DNA from 4 places in the Vreelandella sp. 162(4c) genome. Region 3 is predicted to be linked to each of the others. Evidence: predicted binding sites of a transcription regulator. Region 3 holds the regulator's gene; each other region holds the start of a gene.
What was found. The regulator PhoB, encoded in region 3, activates phosphate uptake and scavenging genes when phosphate is short. The targets are predictions, from matches to a motif close to TGTCATANNNNTGTCANA.
Positions count from the first base shown of each region.

Region 1: AC4EYZ_RS15125 (PhoX family protein) is a predicted target of PhoB. The motif match lies at 3,004-3,021, and genes of this name have one in related genera.
Region 2: phnD (phosphate/phosphite/phosphonate ABC transporter substrate-binding protein) is a predicted target of PhoB. The motif match lies at 2,465-2,482, and genes of this name have one in related genera.
Region 4: phnC (phosphonate ABC transporter ATP-binding protein) is a predicted target of PhoB. The motif match lies at 2,346-2,363, and genes of this name have one in related genera.

Region 1 covers NZ_CM176981.1:3,286,262-3,291,739, forward strand. Annotated here, with positions in the region: gene AC4EYZ_RS15110 (ChuX/HutX family heme-like substrate-binding protein) at 1-564, opposite strand, end outside; gene AC4EYZ_RS15115 (TonB-dependent receptor domain-containing protein) at 596-2,572, opposite strand; gene hemP (hemin uptake protein HemP) at 2,692-2,874, opposite strand; gene AC4EYZ_RS15125 (PhoX family protein) at 3,085-5,220, shown strand; gene AC4EYZ_RS15130 (hypothetical protein) at 5,329-5,478, opposite strand, start outside.
Region 2 covers NZ_CM176981.1:2,204,796-2,210,273, forward strand. Annotated here, with positions in the region: gene phnE (phosphonate ABC transporter, permease protein PhnE) at 1-530, opposite strand, end outside; gene phnC (phosphonate ABC transporter ATP-binding protein) at 527-1,387, opposite strand; gene phnD (phosphate/phosphite/phosphonate ABC transporter substrate-binding protein) at 1,465-2,430, opposite strand; gene AC4EYZ_RS10035 (EAL domain-containing protein) at 2,545-4,302, opposite strand; gene AC4EYZ_RS10040 (alkaline phosphatase D family protein) at 4,465-5,478, opposite strand, start outside.
Region 3 covers NZ_CM176981.1:2,650,643-2,656,120, forward strand. Annotated here, with positions in the region: gene AC4EYZ_RS12185 (NAD(P)/FAD-dependent oxidoreductase) at 1-787, opposite strand, end outside; gene AC4EYZ_RS12190 (chorismate--pyruvate lyase family protein) at 925-1,500, shown strand; gene ubiA (4-hydroxybenzoate octaprenyltransferase) at 1,536-2,426, shown strand; gene phoB (phosphate regulon transcriptional regulator PhoB) at 2,552-3,241, shown strand; gene phoR (phosphate regulon sensor histidine kinase PhoR) at 3,244-4,530, shown strand; gene AC4EYZ_RS12210 (hypothetical protein) at 4,842-5,156, shown strand.
Region 4 covers NZ_CM176981.1:4,390,812-4,396,289, forward strand. Annotated here, with positions in the region: gene phnE (phosphonate ABC transporter, permease protein PhnE) at 1-536, opposite strand, end outside; gene phnD (phosphate/phosphite/phosphonate ABC transporter substrate-binding protein) at 546-1,415, opposite strand; gene phnC (phosphonate ABC transporter ATP-binding protein) at 1,412-2,257, opposite strand; gene AC4EYZ_RS20275 (ester cyclase) at 2,508-2,897, opposite strand; gene AC4EYZ_RS20280 (zinc ribbon domain-containing protein YjdM) at 2,997-3,332, shown strand; gene AC4EYZ_RS20285 (LysR family transcriptional regulator) at 3,565-4,503, shown strand; gene AC4EYZ_RS20290 (MFS transporter) at 4,684-5,478, shown strand, end outside.

The DNA of each region.
Region 1 (5,478 bases), 640 kb from region 3:
CGCTTCAGGCAGCGGGCGCTTTAGGCGAGGCATGCTCTGGGTAAACGCCGGCGTATCCCGAGTGCCCAAGGCCGCTAAGGCACCCCAGGGGCGCGGTAGTGGGTTCTCCAGGGCAAAGCATTTGTGAACGGCGCAGCCATGCTGGTTGAATATTTGCAGGCTCCAGCGCCACTGCGCTTCTTCCGCGCTGGTGGCCGGCATAGGATTACGAATCAGGCAGGGCCAGTGCCAGTTCGTGTAAAGCAGTCGTAAATCCAGGCCGCCAGGATCGAGCAACAGGCCAGTATGCTCCCCGCCGCTAAGCTCAGGGTAGTTGCCGGTTTGCTCTAGCACGGCCAGCCGGGAGCGGGTCAACGCCTTAACCCGCCCCAACTGGGGCAGGTAAGCGGCGATATCGCTGGGCGAGAGCGGCAGCGTCCATACGTCGCGCCCTAAACGAGCGGCCTGCAGCTCGCCTTCACTGATCGATAAGCGTTCGGCAATCTCAATCGCAGGTAGCCGCGGCTGCGCGGCGCGCGCCGCGTCAAAGGCTTCGATAATCGCGATCTGTTGGGATGTAATCATGACGCACCTCTATCGGGTTGACTGCGTGGATTTACCACTGCCAGTTGAGGGTGGCGAACAGGCTGCGCCCATCGCCCAGGCTGCCGTCGGGGCGGTACCACACCTTGTCGCCAATATTGGCAAGGCGCAGCGAGGTATCCACGGCCGGGGTGATTTGCCAAGCGAGATGCACATCGTGCAACCCATAGCCGGGCAGGCGCTCGTCATCGCCCTGCTTATCGAAAGATTGGGCAAAACGCGCTTGCCAGCCCAGGCGGATATCGCTGTTATACAGAACCACCTCGCTTCCCAGGGTGGCTTCCAACGGTGTTTGACTGCCTAGGGGCTCGCCAGAATCGCGGTCTTTACCGGAGACTTCCGAAAGGCCCACAAAGCTTGTGAGAAGCGGGAAGGCGCTGGGCTGCCAAGTCACTCGAGCGTCATAGCCCCATAGCTGGGCGCGCTGAACGTTCACCGCCTGGGTGGTGCCCGCCATGATGTCGACGTGGGTGTCGATAAAATCGTCGGCGCGGGTGTCGAAGTAGCTGGCACGAACCTGCCAGTCGCCCTGATGCCAAACCACGCCGCTTTCCCAGGTGTGGCTAGATTCAGGCGAGAGACTAGGGTTGGGAATCCAGTAATTGTCCGGTGTGCAGAAGGCTGGCCCGGCGCAGAAACCGGCAAAGTGGCGCTCGTTGGCGTAAAGCTCGGAAAGACTCGGGGCACGGAAGGCCTCAGCGTAGCCCGAAAACAGCATCAAAGCGTCATCAGGCCGCCAGGCAAGACGAAAACGTGGCGACACTTGGTCGTGGACGCTATCGGCATTGTTTTGTCCGCTGGCGTCGTAGCGGTCGTAGCGAGCGCCCAGGCCAATATCAAACTGCCCGGCGCCGCCATCGGCCAGATAGCGTCCAGCGGTAAGCGTGGTGTCGAGATAGGCTGCCTGGGTGTCGATGTCGGCTTTAGGAAAGCCATTCGCTTCGCCATCTGGCCGTTGGCGGGCCTGCTCCAATTCGGCGCCGAACACCAGCGTTTGCGAAAGCCAGCCGTGATCCATGGTGTGGAAGCCGTCGCTCTGAAGACCGGCCCGCTCTAGGGTACGGTTGGCCTGGGGCTCGTCGATATCCTGCTGGCTAAAGGTAAGCTGCGAGGTGACTTCGGTGGCAGCGCTGGGCTGCCAGCGGTGGCCCAACTGGACGTTGTTGCTTTCCACATCGCGATCGCGCAGCGGATTGCTGGCATCGGTTGAAAGCTGCTGTGGGTTGGCGGGCTGGGTGGCGCGTTCGTCGTAGTGCTGCCAGCTGATAAATAGCCGCTGGTCGTCGCTTGGCTCCCAACCGCCTTTTAGCAGCAGGCTATTGAGGGCGGCATCCTCTTCGGCTTCATCGCCCCCCGCGCGGCGAATATCGCCGGATTCACTGCGGCCGATTGAAAACAGGCCATCCACCTGGCCGTTGGCGGTATTGCGGCGGCCGAAGCCAGTCAGGCTCCCCCGCATTTCGTCGCTGGCCGTCGCACCGCCTACGGAAAGGCGTACGCCGCTATTTTCGCCGGGGGCAAGCAGGTCGTTGGCATTCACACTGGTGAAGCTGACGACACCGCCCATGGCATTGCTGCCGTAAAGGCTGGAGAGCGCACCGCGCGCTATCTGTACTTCTTGAATCAAGCCAGGGTCGAGAAAGAAGTTACCGATGTGGCCGGTGGAGATATCCTGACGAACACCATCCAAACGCACCAGCACCCCTTTGCTGCCAAAGCCGCGCATACTTAAGGTTTGGCCATTTCGGCGCCCTTGGCCAGCCACATGCAGGCCGGGTTGGCGGCTAAGCACGTCTTCAACCCGGCTGGCGGTGGCCAGCACAGCATCATCGCGATCAATAATATCGATAATCAGCGGCGCCCGGGAAAGGTCAGTAGGCGCCCGGGTGCCGGTGACCGTCACTGGGTTAAGCCCGGCGTCGTCCGCTTGGGCGGCTAGCAGTGGAAGCAGCGTTAAAAAGAGGCCACCAAAAGCGCGTGTGTGGTTCATAAGCCAGAGATTTCCAACAGGGATAAGTGGAAGAGGTCGCTGGCTGGGTGCGATGGGCTACCTGGCTGGCTTTGCCGTATAAATCTTTAAATTAATCAGGGGCTAAAATATTAAGAGCTTTATGCGTTAAGGATTAACTTGCCGCTTTTAGTACGGCGCAACACATAGCGGCGCTGTTCATGGTGAATAACCAATTGGCCTGAGTTACCAAGTAATTCTTTGCTATTCACCTCGTGGGCCACCTCGCGGGTCGTCGAGGCCGACGTATCTCCCTGGCCAGTGCCCTTAGCGGGTAACTGCATGAGAGAGTAACTCCTGTGTTAATGATAACTATTAGCGTTAATTTAGCAGAGTTGCAGACATCCCTCAATAGGGTTTGGGGAGTAAAAGTGGCTAGCATTCGACCGTTCTTCATCTAAATGCAGGCGCTCCGTCATCGTGCTGTCATTAAGCTTCTTTAGTGTCTCCTAACGTTCAATCGTTGGCTTACAAACGATCAGGGGGAGACCAAAATGAGTAAAGAGATCGAAGATCATCGCCTGTTTAACCACAGCGGCAATCAACCTTTTGCGGAAGTATTGGCGCGCCATGTATCCCGGCGCGATGTGATGCGCGGTGGTTTGAGCATGGCGGCTGCCTCGATGCTTAGTTTTGGCGGTGCTGCGCAAGCGCTTGCCTCAAGCAGCAACCAAAAGACACCCCTGACGCTGGCGTTTGAGGCGGTTAAAGGGTCACGCACCGATGCCGTTGTGGTGCCGGAAGGTTATGTTGCCCAAGTCTTGGTGCCGTGGGGCACGCCGCTGAACCAAAATGTTACCTGGCAGCCCGAACAGCCGATGACCGCTGAGCGTCAGGCGGAGAGTGTGGGTATGCACCATGACGGCATGGCCGGTTTTGCCCTGGATACCGACAACGCCTCGCGTCGTTTTGTGCTGGCGCTCAACAATGAGTATATCGATCAAGCCGCGCTATGGGCGCCCCAAGGTGGCCCCACTAATGCTGATGAGGGCCAGCGGCCAGCAGAGGAGTCGCGCACCGAAATCAACGCTCACGGTGTCACCCTTGTTGAGGTCGAAAAGAACGCCAGCGGCCAATGGGCGCACGTGCCGGGATCGCGCTATAACCGGCGCCTCACCAGTGCGACGACGATGGAGCTTTCCGGGCCAGTGGCGGGCAGTGACTACGTCAAAACCCGCTTTTCGCCTGAAGGCACCCAAACCCGTGGTACAAACAATAACTGTGGTAACGGGGTAACGCCCTGGGGCACCTATATTGCCTGTGAAGAGAACTGGCCCGATATCTTTGTGAACCGCGGTGAACGCTTCCAGGACGATGCCCGGATTGGTATTCCCACCGATAAAAGCCGCTATGGTTGGGATACTTCGGCAGGTGATGCCTCTGAACAGAATGACGAATTTGCTCGCTTCGATATTACCCTGCGCGGCGAGCGTGCCGAAGACGATTACCGCAACGAAGCACGCACCTTCGGCTACCAGGTGGAAGTCGATCCCTATAGTGATGCATTGGCGGTTAAGCGTACGGCGCTTGGGCGTTTCCGCCATGAAGGGTGTTGGTTAGGCAAGCTGGAAGCCGGCCAGCCGGTGGTCTATTACTCTGGCCATGATTCTCGCAACGAGTACGTATATAAATATGTTTCGGATGCTGCCTGGGATCCCACCGATGCCAACCGCCCAGGTGAAGAGTACGATCGTCTTGCCATTGGCAACAAATACCTGAATAACGGCACCCTCTATGTGGCCCGTTTCCACGCCGATGGCAGCGGTGAGTGGCTGCCGCTAACGCCTAGCACCCAAACGCGCGATGGTCGTACACTAGCGGCGGCGTTGGGGCTAGCTAACGACGATGCGGCAGGTATCATCATCAACACCTGCGATGCAGCGGATTTGTTGGGCGCCACGCCGATGGATCGCCCGGAGTGGGCCTCTGTTGATCCCGCCTCGGGCGAGGTGTATCTCACCCTGACCAATAACTCACAGCGCATCGGTGAAGATACACAGCCAACCTACACCAACAACGGTGACGGCTTGGAACAGGTAGGCGTTGGTTATGACTTAGCGCCTACCAATGCCGCCAACCCTCGCGCTAATAACGAAGCTGGGCATATTATCCGCTGGCGCGAAAGCCGGCTCCCGAATGCCTTCACTTGGGAGGTGTTTGTGTTTGGCGCGGCAGCTGACGATGCCGATAATCACTCGGGCCTGACCGAAATGAATCAGTTTGCCAGCCCCGATGGGCTCTGGTTCGACGAGCGCGACGATGGTCAGGGTATCCTCTGGATCCAGACCGATAATGGTTATGATGGGGTCACCGAGTACACCAACGACCAACTGCTTGCCGTGGTACCTAATGGGCTAGACGACATCCAGGGAACCGGCCCGGTGGTTAACAGCAGCAACCAGCAGCAGCTTAAGCGCTTTGCGGTAGGGCCGAACGGCTGTGAAGTGACGGGTATTTTTGCCACGCCGGATAAAACCGCGCTGTTTATTAACATTCAGCACCCGGGTAACTGGCCCGCGGATGGTAGTGAGCTAGTGCAAGACGCCACTGTTGCAGCCAGCGGCCAAGTACGCCCTCGGGCGTCAACCGTTGTTATTCAAAAACGTGATGGCGGGCCGATAGGAGTTTAAAAGCAGGCGTTGAGCAAAAAGCTTAGTAACTATATGAGATGCTTAAAACGCTATTAAGGGCTTCATTAAAAGCTTCGAACCTGGGAGAGGTTCGAAGCTTTTTTGATTCTAGGCCTGCTGAACTTGCCGCTTTTTCTGCCGGGCTTCTAGCGCGTGAATGGCATCGACCTTCAATGGGAGCTGGTTGGCCCAGAGAATATCTTCTCGACAATGGCCAATATCCAACAGTACGTGGTCATCGTAGGCTAGTAGCGGCAG
Region 2 (5,478 bases), 450 kb from region 3:
TGCCGCCAATCCAAATCTTCAATATCTTCCGCCAGTAGCTTGGCCATAAAGCCAATCGTCGCGAAGGCCAGAGTAATCATGCCCGCAAAGGGCCCGAAGCCGAACATCACCACAAACAGAATCGCGATGATGATCTCCTGGAACGTGCGCGAAACGGCGATAATCGCGCGGCACACAAAGTAGATCGGCAGTGGTGAAATGTTACGCGCTGCCCCTAAACCCACGGGTATCGCCAGCAGTACACCCAATACCGTGGAGGTGAGCGTCATGGTCAAACTTTCCAGCAAGCCCGCGACGATATCGTCGTAGCGGCTGACAAAGTCAGGCTGCATAAAGGCGCCTAAAAAATTAACCGCCCGGCCTGCGCCTTCCGCCACCCGCTCCCAGTTCACCTCTACCGAGGCAAGCGCTAAAAACAGATACACCACTGCACCAATGGCAAGCCCCCAGCGCAAGCGAGGACTTTCAATTAGCGGTAGTCGCCGCCACTGACCGTGCTGCGCCGCCTGCTGGCGTGCCTGCTCGCTCATCGTGCTGCCCCCGCTTCGATTGACGACATCACCCGCGCGTAGGGAGGATTAATCGGAGCAGTGTTAGTCGTCTCATCGCCGCTGACTTCTTCGTCCATTGGCTCAGGCGTGGTGTCCCAGTCCTCTTCACCATAAATCGTGGTGAGGATCTCACTGGTGAGTTCGCTGGGAAGGCCATCAAAGACGATTTCACCCGCCCGCAGGCCGACAATGCGGTCAGCAAATTGCTGGGCCAGCGCTACGTCGTGAATATTGATGATCGCCGCCAGTTCGCGCTCTGCGCACAGCTCACGAATCAAACGCATGATTTGGCGCGAAGTTTTTGGGTCAAGGCTGGCGGTGGGTTCATCCACCAGCAACAGCTTAGGACTTTGCAGGAGCGCCCTGGCGATACCCACCCGCTGGCGCTGGCCGCCAGACAGGGCATCGGCACGTTTATCGATGGCATGCGGCAACCCCACTCGCTCCAATAGACGGAAGGCTTCAATCACAGCCTCCTGCGGGTAGCGGCGCAGGAAGCTGCGCCAAAATCCCACATAACCGAGCTGACCTGAAAGCACGTTCTCCATCACGGTTAGGCGGTCTACTAACGCATACTCTTGAAAAATCATTCCCATGGAGCGGCGGGCATGACGCAGCTTATGTCCCGAGAGCTTCGTCAGTTCCGTGCCGTCCAGGCGAATACTGCCCTGAGTAGGCTCAACCAACCGGTTCACACAGCGAATCAGTGTGCTTTTACCCGCGCCAGATGGGCCAATCAGCGCCATCACTTGGCCTTTGGGCAGCGTTAGTTCAATATCCGTCAGCGCTCGATCCCCGGTAGGGTAACGTTTACCAACGCCGGTGAGTGTCAACATGGAAGTGCCTCATCTACATAGCGGTTCGGCCAGAAGGTTGCCCTCCTGGCCGATCGTATTGGGGTACTGCTTAAAGATTAATCGCAGTCGTAGGTCACGCCGTTGGCGTCAGCGATGGTGCGGATAACCGCCCAGTTTTCCTGATAAGTAATCGGAATAAACTGCGCTTCGCCGGAGTTGGCGAATTCTGACTCTAGGGCAGTGCCTTCCCAGTCGTAGCTGAAGAACGCATCCTGAATCTTCTCGGCAAGTTCCGGGTTCAGGTTATTCGCCAGCCCGTAAGCGGTGGTGGGGAAGGTTTGTGAGGTGTAGATAATGTCGTAATCACCTTCGTTCACTACACCGCGGGAAATCATCCGCTTGCCTACGGAGTTAGCAATCGCCGCCGCGTCGTAATCTTCGTTAACCACGCCGAGAATGGAGTTGTCGTGAGAACCAGAGAAAGCGGTCTCAAAATCTTCACCCGCTTCCATACCGTACTCAGAGCGCAGCAGCGCCGAGGGGGCGCGGAAGCCAGAGTTAGAGGTTTCTGAGGTAAACGCTAGTTGGCGACCCTGCAAGTCTTCAACGGCTTCAATGCCGCTTCCGGGGTAGGTAATGATCTCCATTTCATAGCCAAAACTGCCATCTTCCGCGGCCATCATGGCGAAGGGGCGGAAACCACCGCAGTTAACCGCGACCGGTACGCCACCGGTATTGAAACCGGCTACGTGGAGACGGCCAGCGCGCAGCGCTTCCTGCTGGGCAGCATTGGACTGCACCGGGAAGAACTGGACTTTTTTGCCGGTGGCTTCGCTCAGGTGATCCAAAAAACCAGACCAGACATCAGCGTAAACCGCAGGATCTTCAACCGGCGTATAAGCAAACACCAAGGTATCCGGATCCACCCACTGTGACTCGTCGCTGGGAACATCGGCAACCATATCGCCATCGTTATCCACATAGCGCGATGAAAGATCCGCAGAGGCGTTCACTGCGACCAAGGCGAAGGCACTGGCAACGGCGGCACTGATTAACGTGCGGGAGAGGGATAATGTCTGCATGGGTCACCTGTAGCGTTCTGTAGAGTTATTAAAAGATGACAACATCCTGACGACTCCAGATGACAAAAATGGGGCACTTATATGACCACTTCGTGACGTTTTGGCGAAGGACAGTTAATCTACAGCTTGAAAAGCCTCGTGACCGCGGCGCTCTACAAACAGGCTGTTACCGGGAATTTTTTTCGCCTGGTGCTTCAGCTCAGAAAGCTCGCCTGCGATATCCAGCGATTGGCAGGTAGTCGTATCATGGATGGGTTTTACCGCAATCGAGACGCTCACAAAGGGAAAAAACGTCATTCTATTTTGACGGTTTTCGATGTGAATCCCGCCCTGAAGGCGGTCAGCCTCTTCATAGAAGCCCGGAGCCATCACCTCGAATGAGTGTAGAATTTGCTGACAAACACTTTCCCAGTACTCAAGCGGCAGCAACATCATAAAATCATCGCCGCCAATATGGCCAATAAAGCCCCCGGCATTCTCTACCTGTGCTTGCAGCAGCCGCGATAGCGAAATGATGATGTGGTCACCTCGGGCGTAGCCATAGGCATCGTTAAAGGCTTTAAAGTTATCCAAGTCAACATAGGCCGCAGCAAACCCATGCCCGGAGGCCAAATAAGCCGCCAGGGTTTCATTGATCAGGATATTACCCGGCAGGCCGGTGAGCGGGTTGGCATGCCGCGCTTGGCGCACCTGAATCGCGGTAATCTCACGCAAAAGGTCAACGATATTGCCCATCCCCAGGTAGTCACCGTTAGCGTTAACGATGACAAAGTCCTCTTGCTCAATATCCCGGCTGTCGGTCAACTTCTGACTCAAAATCTCAAGCGGAGTATCCGCTTCGGCCACCAGCATGCGTGCATCAGCAACGTCCAGCACACGGCGCTTGGCATAAAGCGAATGGCTATAGGGGTTGGTAAATAGAGTTAAAAACGAGTTGCGTCGCACCACAGCCACGGGCTTACCATTCTCCAGCACGGCCACACAGCGCAAACTGGGTTGTTGGCGAAATCGCTCGGAGATATACGGCACTGCGCAATCCGTAGTTATGGCATCGGTAGCCCGTAAAATCGAGCGCGTGGTGCGACCCGCAGGGCTTTTTAATTGGGTGCTCGCTGGCAGCACCATATTGAGTTCTAAAGGCGGCTGCTGGTTGGGTCGGGCGAAATAGAAGCCTTGTAGTAGTGCGAGCCCACGGTCGAGTTCCCACAAGCAAAGATGCTCAGCAGCGGTCTCCACCCCTTCGGCGATCACTTGGCAGTCCAGGCTACGCGCCACATCGAGAATCGAACGCAGGAACTCTCGCTTGGCAGGATCCTGGTCAATGCCGGAGATAAAGTGTCGGTCGAGTTTAACGAAATCCGGGCGCAGCTCCGACCAGTGGCGCAGGCTTGAGTGACCTGCACCGAGGTCATCCAGCGCCACCTGGAAGCCCATGGTGCGGTAGTGATCCACCGCTTGGCGCATTAGCTCGTAGTCGTGGATTGGCACGTGTTCAGTGAGCTCGATCACCACCCGCTCTGGGGGCAAGCCGCTGTCACGAATAAAGCCAAGCGTTAAGCCTTCGCGAAAATCACGCTCTACGATCGTCAACGGCATAACGTTAAGAAACAGCAGGCCCGGCAGATCGAGCTCTGCAAAGCGGTAGATGGCTAACCGTCGGCAGAGTATATCTAATTCCACCAGCTTTCCGGCCTGAGTGGCTACTTCAAACAGTCGTAACGGCGAGTGAAGCGGCGATGTTTTAGGCCCACGAATCAGTGCTTCGTAGCCATAAATCGCCTGCTGGCTGGCATCCACAATGGGCTGAAAGAGCACGTGCAACTCTTCTGTTGCAATAATCTTTTGCAACCACTGCGATTCTTGTGCGGTCATTTGCCTGCTGCCCTATTCTGCCACCCTAATAACCAGCGGTGGTTCCTATGATGTGTCACCTTCCCTGGAGTTGGTTGATAAGCTGCAAGCAAGCGTGCGTCATTTTTGTGACGCTATAATGACAATCATCAAGGACATCAGTCAGTTGACGCTACACTGACGTTAAATGAGCGGTTTCTCCCGCGCCGGAAAGACCACCTCGCTACCGTCGGCGTCGAGCTGTCGGATATCGATAGGGTGGCCTTTTTCATCCAGCGTTACTAAGCCAATGCCGCTGGCGTTCCACAGCCGTTCACCCGCGCTGGCGCGGTCAGGATCGCGGGGGTGAACGCTTAGTTTGCGGCGCTTGGTGAACCAATTAAGCGGCGACCACGGCGCGTAGAGCCAGCGATTGAGCCGGTCAAAGGTATTGAGCAGGTTTTTGGGAAAGGTGTTTTTGATCCCGCTTGAGGTGATCTGCCACAGATGGGGAGAACGGCGCTGATGACGCACCACAATGTCGTAGACAAACGAGTAGTGCACGTCGCCAGATAGAATCACGTAGTTGCCTGGGGTTTTGGAGTGCTGCCAAATTTGCAGCAGCGTATTGGCCGCTCCCCGGTGAGCCATCCAGTTTTCGGCATCCACCACCAGCGGCTTACCAGCAAGGGTAAACAGCTTTTGGATTCCCTCTATCAACTTGACGCCGAACATCGGTGCGGGAGAGACAATCACCGCACTTTTGGCCCCCATTAGCGCCTGCTGCATTTCCATTAGCGCCTCCCAGTCCATCAAGCCTGAAGGCCGATGCGGGCTGCGTTCGCTGCGCCAGCGCCGGGTGCGGGTATCCAGCACGATTAGTGTGGGAGTGCCGGGCACCTGAAACTCCCAGCCCTGAAAACGCAGCAGCCGCTCAATCAGCCCATCCTGTTCAGCGCAGACTAGCGGTTGGTCGCCATCACCCAGCAGGGTCAAGGCATGGTGGACTAACGGATTCAATTTATCCGGATCGTTACCCCAGGCTTGGCAAAGCAGATAGGCCACCAGGGCGTTACCGATAATTCGCTTAGAGAACGGGTGACCGTAGGCGGCGCGCTCCCAGTCGGCGGTTAGGTTCCAGTCGTCGGTAACGTCGTGGTCATCGAAGATCATCAGGCTGGGCAGGTGCGCCATCACCCGAGCGCATTGGGGCAAGCC
Region 3 (5,478 bases):
CCGATTCGGCAAGTGCTGTGCGAGGTACAAGGCCGGTTGCCATCAACACGAGATCAGCGCTGACAGCGTCGCCGTTATCCAGACGTAATACGATATCTTCGCCGCTTTCGGCCGCTATCGAATCAATCGAACGTGCAAGGTGAAGATGGATACCTGCTTCGCTAAAGGCATCGCCTAGGGCGTTCCCTAAGGGCGGTGGCAGCAAGCGAGGAAGTAGGGTTCCTTCTGGGGCAATGAGGCTGACACGATGGCCGCCAGCGTGGAGGTCGTTGGCAAATTCACAGCCGACCAGCCCCGCGCCAACAATCGCCACCCGTGCAGGGCCCTGGCCTAGCGCCGTGTGAAAGCGGCGGTAGTCATCCAGGTCGTTAATGGTAAAGCAGCGTGGGGCTACGCTGGGTTCAATGCTGAAGGGCACCCGTGGTGCAGCGCCAGTGGCCAGTACCAGTGTGTCGTAGCCGAGCACCATGCCGCCTTCGAGCAGAATTGTTTGGTTATCCACATCCAGTGCGGTTACCTGGGTGTGGATAACCATTTGGGCATTTAGCTCTTCGCCCAGGTCAGTAGCGCTGCGCTGGGCTAATTGTTCGGGCACCAGGCCCTTGGCGAAGCCGGTGGAGAGCAACGGCTTGCTGTAATCATCGCCGCTGTCGGCGCTCACCAGCGTGATTGAGCGTTGGTCGCCCAATCGGCGCAACGCCCGGGCAAGGCCAACCCCTGCCATTCCAGTGCCAATAATCACCAGCGCAGCGTGCGAAGAGGTTTTCTGTGTTTGGGTGGCGGGCATGCAGACACCAAAAAAGTTGCTAAATAAGATTGCGAAAAAAGAAGCGCTAAACCGAGTCGTTAAAAAAGTTGCTGAAACAAAAGCCTTTCAGTGCCCATGTTACACTAGCCAACCCGTTAATTGCCCTGGAGAACTCGGTGACGGCTGCTGCTTTTCGGCAAACTCCTCTATTTTCCCGCTGGCGCCCGATTGATGCGGCGCGCCCGGCGATGAGTGCTTCCTGGTGGCAGTGGGTTGCCTCCACCGACTCGTTAACCGCCCGCTTAATGGTCGCAGGTGGCGAGAAGCCGTTTCGAGTACGACTGCTGCGCCAGGGGGTTGGTTGGCCGCGCCAGGATGAGGCTCAGGCGCTGGGCATTGGTGCCAAGCGTTACGCCTGGCTGCGGGAAGTGGCGCTGTGCTTAGATGGAACGCCATGGGTGGTGGCGCGCTCGGTCGCCCCGCTCTCACAGGTAAAGGGCCAACGGCTAGAGTGCTTGGGCGAGCGCTCGCTAGGTAGTTGGCTATTTCGCCAGCCGGGTTTAGTGCGTGGGCCATTGGAAGTAACGACGCATTCCCCCCAGTTTGCTAGCGTCAACGGCATACAGGAAGGCTGTGCCTGGGGAAGGCGCTCTGTTTTTTATCACGGCTGTAAGCACGGCAGTCTGTCATTATTAGTGCAAGAGTATTTTTTGACGGCGATGGCGGATGATCTTGGCCTGCCTTCGCGCTAGGCTAGCGCCTGCATCTTATTCTTCGTGAGGTAAGCATGGATCGTTCACTGTTGCGGCCGAAGGGATGGGCTCGCGTGGCAGATTTTTTACAGCTGATGCGCTTGAATCGGCCGATAGGCACATGGCTTTTGATGTGGCCGACGCTGTGGGCATTATGGGTGGCTGCGGAAGGTGTACCAGGGCGAAATGTGCTGCTGATTTTTGTGGCCGGCGTTTATGTGATGCGCGCTGCGGGCTGCGTGGTCAATGACTATGCGGATCGCCACTTCGATGGGCATGTGAAACGCACAAAACAACGTCCGCTAGCGACGGGCCGTATCAGCGAAACCGAAGCTCAACTGCTGTTTATCGCCCTGGTGGCCGCTGCGTTTATTCTGGTATTACTGACCAACTGGTTTACGGTGCTGCTCTCGCTGGGCGGGGTGCTGCTGGCGATTATTTATCCGTTTATGAAGCGCTATACCCACTTTCCTCAGGTGGTGCTGGGCGCGGCTTTTTCCTGGGCAATTCCGATGGCTTTTGGCGCCGTGCTCGGCCACGTGCCGCTGGAAGCATGGCTGCTATTCTGCGCTAATGTGTGCTGGACAGTGGCCTACGATACCCAGTACGCCATGGTCGATCGCGACGACGATTTAAAAATTGGCATTAAATCGACGGCCGTGCTGTTTGGAAATGCGGATCGTTTGATTATCGGCTTACTCCAGCTAGCCACCCTGGGGTTGCTGGCTTGGGTAGGCTGGCGGGTTGGTTTAGGTGGTTTCTTCTGGTTAGGGCTAGCGGCAATGGCAGCGACTTTTCTGCATCAGCAGCGCTTAATTCGCGACCAGGAGCGGGATGCCTGCTTCCAGGCGTTTCTCAATAATCACTGGTCGGGACTGCTGATTTTTGCCGGTATCGCGCTAAGTTGGTGGCCTGCGGCTGGCTGATCGAGGCGATTGTCATGTAATTGTCATCAAGTCATGGTGTTATCGTCACTGACATGTCATTGATCTGTTTATCTTTGAACTGTTTTTCTTTGAACTAGTTTCTTTGAACACCGTGAGGCTCTGGTATGACCGCCAAGACCGTTCTGATTGTCGATGATGAGGCGTCGATTCGCGAGATGATCGCGGTAGCGCTGGAAATGGCTGACTATCGCGTGCTCGAAGCGGATAACGCCCAGGATGCCCATGCCATGGTGGTCGACCACCAACCCGATTTACTGCTGCTGGACTGGATGATGCCCGGCACTAGCGGTATTGAGCTGGCGAGACGCCTAAAACGTGAAGAAACCACCGCTGAAATCCCGATTATTATGCTCACCGCGAAAGGCGAAGAGGATAATAAAATTCAAGGGCTTGAAGCCGGTGCCGATGATTATATCACCAAGCCTTTTTCACCCCGGGAATTGGTGGCACGGCTAAAAGCGGTGCTGCGCCGTGCGACGCCACGTGGCGTTGAAGACCCGATTGAGATTAACGGCCTGCTGCTTGATCCGGTGAGCCACCGGGTAAGTGCCCACGGCAAAGCGCTGGAAATGGGCCCCACCGAGTACCGTTTGCTGCAGTTTTTTATGACTCACCAAGAGCGCGCTTACACACGTAGCCAGCTGCTTGACCAAGTGTGGGGCGGCAATGTTTACGTTGAAGAGCGCACGGTCGATGTGCATATCCGCCGCTTGCGTAAAGCGCTGGGTGACGTGCATCAAAACCTGATCCAAACGGTTCGGGGTACCGGTTACCGTTTCTCTGCACGGGTGTAAATGTGCGTTTATGGAGTCGTGAGCTGTGGCGAATAGCGTGGCTGGCCACGCTGGGCACTTGCTTGGGCTGGCTGTTGGGCTCGGCTGGGCTGGGGCTCGCAGCAGGGCTTGCGGGATGCCTGTTTTACCACTTACGACAGTTACGCGAACTCTATTTGTGGCTCACCCTCCACCCTAACGATGAACCGCCTGCCGCTCGCGGGATGTGGGGCGAGCTATTCGATCGTTTATACCGCTATCAAAAAAGTCAGCGCATCACCCAAAGCCGTCTGCGGGCTACTTTGGCACGTATTCAAGAGTCGTCTGAAGCAATGCGTGATAGCGTGGTCATGCTTGATCGCCACGGTGATTTGGAGTGGTGGAACAGCGCCGCCACCGCCATGCTGGGGCTACAAACCGCCCATGATCGTGGTCAACACATTACCAACCTGCTGCGCGACCCGGGCTTTATCAGCTATTTTAATTCGCGTAACTACAGTGAGCCGTTAACGCTCACCTCACCGATTGATGAACGGCGAATCCTGCAGTATCAAATTACCCTCTATGGTGACGACGAACGCTTAGTGATGGCTCGCGATATCACCCGCTTGCATCGTCTTGAGCAGATGCGGCGCGACTTTGTCGCCAACGTTTCCCATGAGTTACGTACGCCGCTGACCGTTCTCTCCGGCTATTTGGAAACCTACAGTGATATCTCCGACCAGCTTCCGCCGCGCTTGGGACGTAGTATTCAGCAAATGCAGGAACAGACCCAGCGGATGCAGAATCTGGTCAACGATTTATTGCTGCTCTCGCGTTTGGAAATTGACCAGGGCGGCCAAGATCATCATCCACTGCCACTCGAGCCTTTACTGCAAAGCGTTTGTGATGATGCGCTGGCCCTATCGCATCAACGTCATACCATTACCGTCGCCCTTGAGAGCGATGCCCGACTGTTAGGCAGTGAACAGGAGATTCGCAGCGCCGTCTCTAACCTTGCCTTTAATGCGGTTCGCTACACGCCTGCTGGCAGCCAAATCACCCTGCGCTGGAAAGCTAGCGCTACTGGTGGCGGCTATATCGATGTGGAAGATAACGGTGAAGGGATTGATCCCGTTCATATTCCCCGACTAACAGAACGCTTTTACCGTGTTGATAAGGGGCGCAGCACTGCGACTGGCGGCACAGGTTTAGGCTTGGCGATCGTTAAGCACGTGCTATTGCGCCACGATGCGCAACTACAAATTGAGTCCCTTCCCGGCAAGGGTGCGTTGTTTCGCTGCGCCTTCCCCCCCTCGCGTCTTGTTTAATTTAGCAAGTCATTCCATCGCATAATATTTGTAACAATGTGCAATATTGGCATGCAAGGTTGGTAAAGCTTTACCCATGTGCCATTTTTACACAGCTCAAAGCGTTGTGTCGTGACTCAGTTGATGCCTTTTTGGCATAACTTATTTTTAAGTAAGAGTTTGATTTTGTTGTTTTTATTTATATTCTTCAGTTTTTTGGCATGCCTTCTGCAGAGTACAGATTGAAGGAAGATGACCGCAGGAATTGCTGGCTTCTCAGTAAGCCTTTCTTTCTTCATTAAGCGGTACTAAACAGCGATCGGAGGTAGGATATGACGTCCAAGGATTTTCTCAAGAAAGCTGGCATTTTAGGTGTATCTTTTGGTCTGATGGCAAGCCCATTAGCTTTTGCACAAACTGATGAAAATTCGGCGATTGACGAAAACCAAGGTATTACCGCTGACGAGCAACCGATGGATTCCCAAGGTACCGGTAGTTCAACTGGCAGTGATACAACAGACATGACTGACGATTTAACCCATGACGAAGGTGATGGTGCCAGCGACATGGATCCGCAATCAAGCAGTCACTCAGACGATGCTGAGTATGACAAGGATGAGCTTGTAGAAGAAAATGGCGGTAGCTAATTATCTATGACCTTTTAGATATCATTAAAAGCTTTTCAGAGAATGAATAAGCGATTAACAGGATGTTACAAAAGCAAGAATGCTTTTAAGATTCACGGATGAATCAGTAGGCAATCAGAACACTAGTCAGGGTTAATTCCAAGGTTGGAGCCCCGCACAAGGAGTGGAAGCTAGCGTTAGTTATTACCTATAGCCAATTCTGATATCGGGCCCCGCAATGCGGGGCCTAATTTTTGCTGCCTACTTTTTATCTCGCTTATTCCCCCGCTACTTTCTCCCCTATCTTTTCCGCCGATCTTTCTTTGCGCCTCTCTATCCAATG
Region 4 (5,478 bases), 1.7 Mb from region 3:
GGGTCGACATGCTCGATCGCTTCGGCAAAGAATTTACCCACCATGCCGATAGAATGAAGGCCGAGCGCGAGCACGCCCGGTAAGGCGCCAAACCCCACGGCAGCAACGAAAATAATGCCCATAATCAGCTCGGGCACCGAGCGAAGAGCGTTCAGCAGCGTGCGGGTTACGTGGAATACCACGGGGTGGGGCGAGGTATTGCGAGCGGCCAGGAACGCCAGGGGTACGGAAGCAGTGACCGCTATCGCCGTGCCGGCAATGCTCATGGCAAGGGTATCGACCAGCGGCGCTATCCAATCCATGGCGTTGGTAAAGTCGGGCGGTAGGGATTCTCCCATTAGGGTAGCGATGGCAGGCACCCCGTTGGCCAGGGTGCGAAAATCCAGCAGATCTACATACCAACTCGCCAGAAGAACCACTGCCAGCACCAAGCCCGCTTGGAAGAGCTTGCTCCGCCAGCCGCGGGCGTGTTCGTCCAACACGGCGTCAGGAGAAAGCGATGAAAGGGGTGGCGGCACTGTTTTGGACGGATTCATCATGCCCCCTTACATCTTGCCGAAGTCGAGGTTGAGCAGACTACCCATTTCCCGAATCACATCGTAATCGGCGTCCGTGATAACGGCGAAACCTTCGGCTTTTAGGTTGTCCAGAATCTCTTCATCATCGATGCTGATGAAGGCATCCTGGATCTGCTGCTTGAGTTCAGGGTCCAGGTTGGAACGCATCGCCCAAGGGTACTGAGGGTACTCCCCGCTGTGACCCAACACCCTAACCTGGTTGCGGTCTATCAGGCCGCGGTCCATTACGTGCTCAAAGATCACTTCCGATAGCCCGCCTGCATCCGCATTACCATTGGCCACGTTCACCGCCACGGCATCATGGGAGCCAACGAAATGGGCTTCATAGTCCTCGCCTGCTTCCAGCCCCGCCGATTCAAGCAGCACGGTTTTGGGAATCAGGTGGCTTGACGTAGAGGCACGGTCGCCATAGGCCATTTTCATGCCTTCGATATCCGCATAGGACTCAACGCCGGAATCGACATTGGCAATAATGATGGAGCGATAGGTGGGCTTGCCATCCACAATCATGGCGGCAAAGGGTTCGATCTCACTTTTGCTTCTTGCCATCACATAGGAGAGCGGGCCGAAGTAGGCGAGGTCGATGCGACCAAAGCGCATGGCTTCGATCATGGAGGAGTAATCCGTGGTGACGATTAACTCAATTTCTTTCCCAAGGGTACTTTCAAGATACTCTTTCAATGGCTGGTTGCGTTTGATCAGTTCAGAAGCGTTTTCATCGGGGAGTAGCGCGACTTTTAATAGATCCGGATTTGGATCAGGGTCCGCCGCCAAGGCCGGCATGGCGATTCCAAACATAAGACAGATGGCAAAGAAAAAGCTGAATAGCGGTTTCATTGGGCAATCTCCAGTTTTATCGGGGAGGGAGTGGTGGTTTGAGGGTTGGGTTCGGTGGTCTCAGCGGCGTCGGTCACAGCTCCGCGCGTGCCGTGGTAGATCTCGTTCAGGTGGCGTTGCTGTAACTGTGAGGGGGCCGCATCGAAAACGATTTGGGCATTCGCTAACCCGATAATGCGGTCAGCAAACCGCTGGGCATACTCCAGCTGGTGCAGTGAAATAATGGCGGTAATACCATCCTCACGGCATATATCTCGCAGTAGCGTTAGCACTCGCTCAGAGGTTGCCGGGTCAAGGCTGGCCACTGGCTCGTCCGCCAATATCATGGCGGGCTGCTGCGCCAAGGCACGCGCAATGCCCACCCGCTGTTGCTGCCCGCCGGAGAGTTGATCGACCCGGGTAAGCGCTTTCTCGGCCATGCCTACGCGGTCCAGGCAGTGCAGAGCAAGCGCCTGTTCCTGCCTGGGTAGCGGAAACAAACTGCGCCAGGTGCTGTGGTAAGCAAGCCGACCGGTCAGCACATTCTGGAGCGCCGTATGGCGTTCAATGAGCTGATGGTGCTGGAAAACCATGGCGGTTTTGCACCGATGGCGGCGTACCGTAGACCGGGTTTCGAGCGCACCTAGCTCGGCCGAGATCACTTTGCCAGTGCTGGGCCGCACCAAGTGGTTGAGAGAACGCAGTAACGTCGATTTACCCGCACCGGAAAGGCCGAGTAGTACCGTAAACTCCCCTTTGTGGAAATCGACGGTGGTGGGGCGGAGTGCGAGGACATTCCCAGGATATGTCACCCCCATTTTCTCGATGCGGAGCATTAAGTCAGAGGATTGAATAGGCTCCATTGGATCACCTTCTGCAATGTATAAGCTCACTTTATTGTGACTTACAATGCAACGGTAGCCCGCCTAAGTGACAAAGCTGTGTCGTTCAGGTGATAAGTTAATGACTATCCAAGGAGCGCAGGTAGCCAGTCAAACGGCTCAGATAACGCTTCTCTAGACCAATATCGTCACAAAACGAGGCCCACCAAGGCTGGGCGTACCGATCCGATATTCTGCTCTATTCGTTTGTTAATGGAGATAACCACAACGTTTAACCAAGCTGAGCCTCAATCGCGGCTTTATCAATGACCGACCAGACCTCCCTAATCTTGCCATCGCTAAACAGGTAGAACGCGTTTTCGCAAAACGTCACGTTTTTGCCATCCACCGCAAGGCCAAGGAAGCTACCTTTGGGTGTGACATCGAATCGCAACCTGCACGCGACATGGGGTGAATCAACGGCCAAAAGCTCAATGTTAAAGTGAAGATCCGGTATCTGCTCGTAATCGGCTTCCAGCATGGCGCGATAACCATCAAGCCCTAGGCGCCTGCCGTTGTGGTGGACATCGTCATGCACGAACTGGTCAAGGTTCGTCCAGTCTTGATTATTGAGGCAGGTGATGTAATCACGGTAGGTTGCTTCCAGGTCACGTTTGTTCATCCTGGTTCTCCTTTCTTGGGCAGGCGTGAAGGCATTCGCCAAGGGTATACAGGCTCAGTATCATAAGCAGCCTAAACCAAACCACAGAAGTCATCATTCATGTCGTGCCCACCTTGCCCCCATTGCCAATCCGAATTCGTCTATCAGGATCAAAGCCTGTTCATCTGCCCCGAATGCGCTCACGAATGGAACCCTTCTGAGGCTGAGGCAGAAGAGACCGTGACGGTAAAAGATGCCCACGGCACCCTGTTAGCGGAAGGCGACAAGGTAACGATGATCAAAGACCTCAAGGTCAAAGGCAGCTCATTGGTACTCAAGGTGGGCACCAAAGCGGTTATCAAGCGGCTCTTGGATAGCAAGAATCACCAACTGGACTGCAAGGTCGACGGCGTCGGCGACATGATGGTGACCGCCCACTTTGTGAAAAAAGCTTGAATAAGACCCCGGAATTCTTCGATTCACCACACGACGCAGTAAGCTGAGGCTCACCCACCATCACCACTTCACTCAGCGTTTAAGCGAAGCGTGTTTTCGGGTATCTGGTTCTAGGGCAACAAAATCAGCTCTAAGGCCTTTGACAGCGGGTTGGAAAGTATTCAAAAGCGCTATTTCCTTTCGATTTATTTAGCTAAAGTAAGACTAAAGCTTATCTGCCGGAAGGCCTTCAATGACTGATTTGATAATCCTGAGAGATTTCCTGGCCCTTTGTGAAACCAAGAGTTTTAGCCGCACGGCTGAGCATCGGCATGTTTCGGTTTCAGGCTTGAGTCGTCGTATTCAAGGCCTTGAAGAGTGGGCAGGCACCACGCTGTTTGAGCGGCGTAAAGGGGAGCTAGTGCTGACGGAGGCAGGGCAAAGCCTGCAAATGGTAGCTTCACAAGCGCTTAGCGCTTTTGATCAATTTCGCCGCTCCGTTGCTGATGATATTAACGATCAGAAAAGGCGGATACGATTTTGCTCACCACACATTATGGCTGCGATATTTTTTCCTCACTGGATGCCGCGCTTACAAGAGCAGTTCACACAGGCAAAATTTAGCATTGATGCTAATACATTGCCGGAGTGCCTAGCCACTCTAGATCAGGGAGAGGCCGACTATGTAACGGCACTATTCGATGGTGAACACCTTATTGCAAGGCGTTTGGGAGTAGAGAGTGATAGTTACACTTCAATTGAGCTAGATACCGAGTCTCTCATCCCTGTTAGCGCACCAAATGCCGCAGGTCAGCCACTGTTTAATTTACATGCTGCAGATGGCTCCCCACTCTCATTTTTGAATTATTCCCAAGAGTGCCATTTGGGTTGGTCGCTGAGTGCCATGCTGGTGAATCAAGGTTTGAATTTACAGCAACACCATGATGCTGGTCTTGCTGATAGTTTGCGTCATATGACGTTATCAAGATTGGGTGTTGCGTGGCTTCCCTATTCGCTAGTGCGGGAAGACCTTGGGGCTAAGCGGCTTGTTCGAGCGGGAGGTGCCGCTTTCGATGTGCCATTAAAAATCACCTTGCTGAGACGCACAGCGCCCCTCGCAGCAGAAGCCCAGCGGTTATGGGATGGGCTGCTGGAAATGAAAAATGTAAGAACCTTCTCTGAGGTTGTTTGAACGGCATTCCACGCTTCATTGCAATGTTGGCAATTTTTTCGCCTCTTTTATTCGGTAACGCAACCTAGCCAGAAAAGTAGCGGTGCTTGCTGATGTGGCAACAGGCGTTGCGATATCGTCGCGGCTTAGCGCCCAAAAAGGGTTAATTCTTAGGAAAGGCTCAATGCGCTGAGAACCCCTATGACGACAATGCTGCCTATGGCTTCTGCTCACAACTACCGCTGGTTCATTCTACTGATAGCCACCCTGGCTCAAGCAGCGGCATGCTTTTTCGTTCAAGGCATCGGGGCCATCAGCGTTTATATACAGGCAGATATGGCGCTCTCTGCATTTCAGATTGGGGCGCTGGTCTCTGCTGCTCAACTGGTGCCTTTAGTCGGGCTGTTAGTTGCCGGCGAGTTGCTGGACAGGTTCAGTGAACGCTTAGTGGTAGGGGTGGGAACCCTCGTAGTGGGCATCGCGCTAAGCGCTGCCGTGCTGGCTGAGAGTTACTGGGCAATGCTGCTGTTTTTGGTCATCGTAGGGGCGGGCTACAGTACCGCCCAGCCTGGCGGTAGCAAATCGGTAGCTGCTTGGTTCGATAAATCCCAGCGCGGTTTTGCCATGGGGATTCGTCAGGCAGGTTTGCCGCTCGGTGGGGCGCTGGCGGCGATCGTACTGCCAACCGTCGCTATCACCTGGGGGTGGCGCGCCTCTTTTCTGGTGGGTGGGCTGATTGCAATCTTCGGGGCGTTGGTCTTTATACTTTTTTACCGTACCCCTGGTGGCGTGGTGCCGGTAGCAAGAGCCTCTGAAGGTAGCGTAAAACAAGTCGTCTTATCGCGATTGGCAATGATTCGTGAACCGGCCATGAAACAGATCATGGCGTCCGGTATTAGTTTGATCTCGGTTCAGTACGGCATTTTGATTTTTACCGTGCTCTATCTGCATAGCCGCTTGCAAATGGAGGTACTGCAGGCGGCGGCGCTGCTATTC